Regions from separate parts of the Bacillus sp. NP247 genome, predicted to be linked through region 1. Evidence: riboswitches for the same ligand, from Rfam matches in the RefSeq annotation. Region 1 holds a riboswitch; the other holds the start of a gene.
What was found. Region 1 has a riboswitch for preQ1 ahead of queC (7-cyano-7-deazaguanine synthase QueC). Riboswitches for the same ligand answer to the same signal wherever they lie in the genome.
Positions count from the first base shown of each region.

Region 2: linked by a shared signal. The riboswitch ahead of KPL75_RS22110 (QueT transporter family protein) and the one ahead of queC (7-cyano-7-deazaguanine synthase QueC) in region 1 are both predicted to bind preQ1.

Region 1 is NZ_CP076653.1:3,992,424-3,995,640, reverse strand. It holds gene queF (preQ(1) synthase) at 1-6, opposite strand, end outside; gene queE (7-carboxy-7-deazaguanine synthase QueE) at 25-741, opposite strand; gene queD (6-carboxytetrahydropterin synthase QueD) at 734-1,225, opposite strand; gene queC (7-cyano-7-deazaguanine synthase QueC) at 1,225-1,887, opposite strand; PreQ1 riboswitch class I at 1,981-2,024, opposite strand; gene KPL75_RS20785 (ATP-binding protein) at 2,232-3,217, shown strand, end outside.
Region 2 is NZ_CP076653.1:4,241,678-4,244,894, reverse strand. It holds gene KPL75_RS22115 (ribonuclease H family protein) at 1-628, opposite strand, end outside; gene KPL75_RS22110 (QueT transporter family protein) at 900-1,385, opposite strand; PreQ1 riboswitch class I at 1,392-1,436, opposite strand; gene KPL75_RS22105 (aldose 1-epimerase family protein) at 1,660-2,532, shown strand; gene KPL75_RS22100 (reverse transcriptase-like protein) at 2,679-3,065, shown strand; gene KPL75_RS22095 (DMT family transporter) at 3,079-3,217, shown strand, end outside.

The DNA of each region.
Region 1 (3,217 bases):
TGCCATTTTAAACATCCCTTCTCGTTATACACCTCGTTTATTTCCCCATACTAACGCATGAAGCTGCGGCAATACTTTCGCGTCATTCATCTCTTTACAGTTAACAGCTTTTTCAATAAGCCACTCATACTTATCTAATAATTTTTTAATAAGCATTGCATCATCCACTGTTTTCGTATCATCGTTCCCTACTTGTAAGAAAAATGGTACATCTGGATAACGTTCGTGCATCTTAACTGCATATTCAAAATCTTGATCATCGAATACTACTACTTTTAGACTAATATCTTTTCCTGCTAGTTTCTGAATTACAGAATCTAACATCTGAAAATCTGTTTTCATTGTTGAACTTGGTGGTTTTGGCGAAATCGTTACCTCATCAATTTGAAGTAACCAATCCTGCCATTTACTCCCTTGTGTTTCTATCGCCGTTCGCATCCCATTCTCTTTTAATATAGAAAGAAGCGACTCAATATTTTTCAATAAAACAGGATTTCCACCCGAAATCGTAACATGAGAGAAATTTTCTCCTCCAATTTCAACAAGCTCATTCCAAATGTCTTCCGCTGGCATTTGTCTAATTTGATCTTTGGCTGATCCATCCCACGTAAAAGCAGAATCACACCAAGCACAGCTATAGTCACAGCCAGCAGTTCGAATAAACATAGTCTTTTGCCCGACAACCATACCTTCTCCTTGAATAGTCGGACCGAATATTTCTAAGACAGGGATTTTACTCATCGAGCATCCACTCCCGTCTTACTTCCGCATAACTAGTCGGCGTCTCAAATAGACGAACGAATTCAACACGAGCTCCTTTATATTCGTTCACACGATTATCTTTCGTTAATGCTTCTGCCATCTTTTCATAAATCCAAACGACCATATTTTCAGCAGTCGTATTCATCGCTGGTAATGTTTCATTTAAATAACGATGATCTAAATAAATTTCTATTTCATTTTTCCAAATCTCTTTTATATCTCCAAAGTCAATTGCAAGGCCTATTTCATTCACATATCCGCTAATTCCAAATACGACTTTATATGTGTGGCCATGTAAGTTTTTACATTTCCCTTCATAACAGTGTAAATGGTGTGCTGCATCAAATGTAAATTCCTTGCTGACCATTACTCTTTTATTATGATATTTGAGTTGTTTACGCTGAATATCCTCGTCCATTTTTTGCAAATTTTCTACGATGCGAAATCCAAAGAAATTATCCATTAGTTGTTCGCCCCTTCGCGTTCTTGTAAGTACGTATCTAATCCTGCTTTACGAAGTTGACATGCTGGACATTCACCGCAACCATCACCAATGATTCCGTTATAACATGTTAATGTTTTTTCTCTAACAAACTCGAATGCTCCAAGTTCATCAGATAATTTCCACGTCTCCGCTTTATCAATCCACATAAGTGGCGTATGAATGACAAACGGATAATCCATAGATAAATTTAATGTAACGTTTAACGATTTCACAAACACGTCACGGCAATCTGGATAACCACTAAAATCAGTTTCACATACACCCGTTACAATATGACGTGCTCCAACTTGTTTTGCTAATACAGCAGCAAATGATAAGAATAGTAAATTTCGTCCATCTACAAATGTCGATGGCAATTCACCGTCTTCATGTGTAATCTCCATATCCGTTCTCGTTAACGCATTTGGAGCAAGTTGATTTAATAGACTCATATCTAGTATCGTATGTTTAATACCTAGCTCTTTCGCAATTTCTGCTGCACAATCAATTTCTAACTTATGACGTTGATTGTAGTTAAACGTTACAGCTTCCACTTCTGCGAACTGCTCTATCGCCCAAAATAAACATGTTGTACTATCTTGTCCACCACTAAAAACAACAACTGCTTTTTCTTTTTTCATTTCACTCATTCTCCTTCTCTATTACGAATAAGAAGAAAGAACGTTCTTGAACTGTCACAATAAAAAAACAAAACAATACCTAAGGATATTGTTGTTTCCATAGTTTTTTATAGAGGGAGTTCGCGAACCTCTCCCATGCAGTGCATGGAATTTCTTCTTTCATTGACAAAGCTTATTGTAACATATTGTATACTACCATAAAAAATTTCTGATTTTTCCGCTATTTCGCATTTCATTTCTTTCATTTTATAGTATGATTAATTTAATGTTAGAAGAGAGGAGGCATCCCACTGGAACTCTTTATTATTTACCTCTTTTTAAATATATTATCTATTCTCGTTACAATGCTCGTATATCATTTATTTTGGAATCAGAAAGGGAAACGATCTCCTAAATTAAATTCAGTTATATTTATTGTATTGTGTTGCCTCGCTACCATACTATGTATCACTTTTGCAGCAAAAACAAATAATGGTTTTCAGTTCGACATGCGACATATCGTATTAATTGTCGGTACGTTAACGGGAGGGCCTATTGCTGGTGGTTCTATTTTAGCTGTATTAAACATTTATCGCTTTTTATTGGGAGGAATAGGTGCGTTTCCATCCTTTATCGCTTCTATTCTCCTATTTATTGTTCTACTATTAACATACAAATTTTTTAATCGAAGTTCTAATCATATAAAAATAACACTTGCTATTTTTTACAGTCTTACTTATGGATTTGGTTGGATACCATTTTTCCTTGCAAGTGTTACAAATGATGCAGATTATATACCACATATCATTGTGTACGAACTATGTACGATGATTGGCACGATCCTTATTTTATATTTACTACACATATTACAAATGCAAGTTCGTCTCCAAAATGAACTTATGAACGCTGAGAAATTTCATTTAATCGGCGAAATGGCAGCTTCCATCTCTCATGAAATTCGTAATCCTTTAACTTCAACGAAAGGATTTTTGCAACTTTTACAGTCAGATACGTGCTCTGAGAAGGAACGAAAATTATATATCGACATAGCCATTAATGGGATCGAACAAGCAAATCATGTTCTTACAGATTACTTAACTTTTGCAAAACCGAGTATTGAAAAAGAACAACAATTACAAGTAGAGGATGAGTTACTTCATGCGTTATCTTTAATTACACCTCTTGCCAATTTAACAAATGTTCGTATACATTACATAAAACAAAGTACATCTTTCTTTATAGCTGGTGAAAGACAAAAGCTGAACCAATGCTTATTAAATATTTTTAAAAACTGTATTGAGGCTATGCCTACAGGTGGTGACCTTATTCTTACATTAGTTCCAGACCATAA
Region 2 (3,217 bases), 250 kb from region 1:
TCGTCCCTTCTAATGCTTGCGCTGCTAATTGATGTGCCTCTTTATTTTGTTTTCTAGATATCGGTTCACAAACAAGCTTTAATTTCATTTGCTTCGCTTTTTGTTCAATTTGATCTAAGTAATGATTTAAATGCTCATCATAGCAAGGCCATTCACCAGCTAGTTGTTGCAGTACAACTTGAGAATCTCCACGAAGTGTAACTGCTTCATACTTAATTCCTAATTCCTCGAGTGTATTCATCCCGTATAATAATGCGGCATACTCCGCTTCGTTATTATCATATATGCCTTCTATGTATGCATTGCGACGAATTCGATAATTTGTATTTCCTTTTTTGTAGTATACACATATGCCCACCCCAGCTTCTTTCGTCTGCACATCATAGCCACCATCAAAATAAACTTGAATTTCTTGAAGATCTTCCTCCACTTGCTTACTCAGTTTTTTCATTTCTTTTAATGACCATTCTGCATCCATTTCATCGTAAAATAAAAGTTCTTTCACCCTGCCTGTTTTCTCAAAATCCTCCGCAAATTGAAGCACTTCTTCTATGTTCATATAATCTGTTGTTAATTCCGTTTGTAAACCACGCTTCGTTTTATACAACCAATGTATCTTATATTTCATACTAGATTCCCCTTTTATAAGACTTTTTATATTTATCCCGCATTAACGGTCAGTAAGACTCCCACCTTAAAATTTAACGAAAGCGAAGAAGTTAGGTGGAAGATCAACTGTCCGTAAATGCCCGATTGGTTCAACTAATAATCAGTGGGGTCCCCCCCACTGATTAAAGTTTCACTTTATTTTATTATATTTTATCAAGAGTCACAGCATTATATTCAATATAATCACATACAAAAAGAGCCATCCTAAACAAGGACGGCTCTTTCATTTATTACATAAATCTTTCAAATTGCACTCGCTTATTAATCCAGTACATTACAGGCATACCAATTGCCATTACAACAAATTCACCAACTGCACAAGTTAGCCATGTCAATAAAAATGGCAGATCAAATGCAAGATGAAGTTCAATTGCTATCATAAACATTGTAATTGTAAAAATAACTGTATTAAAAATCATACGAGCCCAAACACCTTTAATGAAGCGCATAGAAATAATAGTTGCAAGTAGTGCAAGAATTGATTGCCCTACTCCAAATACTAAATCATAAGCGATCATAGGTGAGAAAAAGAGATTCGTTAAAAATACACCTAATACAATCCCGTAAATTGCTTTCTTATTGAATACAACGAGATGATTAAACATCTCTGAAATACGAAACTGTACACTCGTAAAGCCAAATGGCTGAATAAGCATAGAAACAGCAATATATAATGCCGCTAAAATACCATTACCGACTAATGTTCTTATATTCATGACAAAATCTCCTTAGTTTTTTTACGTGGGATGGTTTCGAACCACGTTATTCATTTTTAAGCAACAAGATTATATTTTACGCAATAGGCGCTCTTTCGTCAATAGATTCCTATCATTTACTACCTTTTTTCTTTTAGACAACGTATAATAAAGTGAAACTTTAATCAGCGGAAGTTTTGTCCATTCCCCACTGATTATTAGCCCGCACCAATCGGGTTTTTACGGACAGTTACTACTGGATAAAACATATGAAAGATTTAGGAGGTTTCACTTCATGACAGCAACAATTCAAAATGAAAAAGTGATCGTTTCCATTTCTGACAAAGGTGCAGAATTACAAAGCGTTCGCTTAAAAGCAGATAACACTGAATACTTATGGCAAGGCGATTCTACTTATTGGGGACGCCGCGCACCAATTTTATTCCCAATTGTCGGCCGATTAGTAGATAATACATACTACGTAGATGGTAAACCATATTCTTTAACACAACACGGCTTTGCTCGTGATCTTACATTCTCTGTAAAAGAACAAAGTGAAACGAATATCACTTATATTGTTACTGGTAATGAAGAAACATTAAAAAAATACCCATACGAATTTGAATTACTCGTTTCTTATGAAGTAGACGAACAAAATATACATGTTACATATGAAGTAAATAATCCTACTTCAAAAGAGATGTTCTTCTCAATCGGAGCACACCCTGGTTTCAACTTCCCCTTATTAGAGGGCGAATCATTTACAGATTATCATTTATCATTTAATGGTTCTGAACGCTTAGAAACAAACGTATTAGAAGGACCTTACCTTTCAAGTAAAAAGCAATTAATCGCTGAAAATACGAATGAATTACCACTTACATACGATTTATTCAAAAATGATGCGCTTATTTTTGAAAATATGAATACGAATGAAATCTCTATTCGTTCTCATAAACATAATAAATTTGTAAAAGTAGAATTTGACGGCTTCCCATTTGTCGGTGTATGGACACCAGGCGAGAACGCACCTTTCTTATGTATTGAACCTTGGTACGGGATTGCTGATGAAATAAATCCAGCAAAAGATTTTAAGGAAAAAAAAGGAATTCAATCGTTACAAGCGAATGAAACATTTACATGTCGTTATAGCATTACAATTGGATAAAGTGAAACTTTAATCAGTGGGGGGTGTTCATCCTCACTGATTATTAGCCACACCAATCGGGTGCTAACGCGGGATAAGTACTCTATCCCCTACTTCAAGGAAACATATAAGTAGGGGATAATCTTATAATTTGGAGGTTTCTCATTTTGATTGAAGTATATATTGATGGTGCATCAAAAGGAAATCCTGGTCCTTCTGGTGCAGGAGTGTTTATTAAAGGGGTTCAACCAGCTGTACAATTATCACTGCCCCTTGGGACAATGTCCAATCATGAAGCAGAATACCACGCTTTACTTGCAGCATTAAAATATTGCATGGAGCATAATTATAACATTGTCTCTTTTCGTACAGATTCGCAACTTGTCGAGCGGGCTGTTGAAAAAGAATACGCAAAAAATAAAATGTTTGCACCGCTTCTAGAAGAAGCACTGCAGTATATAAAAAGTTTCGATCTCTTTTTTATTAAGTGGATTCCAAGTAGTCAAAATAAAGTCGCTGATGAATTAGCTAGAAAAGCTATCTTACAAAATTAACGGGGGTATGAGTGTGAAAAAAGATTGGATTGCTCCTCTTGCTTTATTATTTGTCTCTTTTATTTGGGGAGCTACGTTTGTTGTCGTTCAAAATGCTATGTCTTTCGTTGGTCCATTTACTTTTAATGGTATTCGCTTTTTATTCGCTGGAA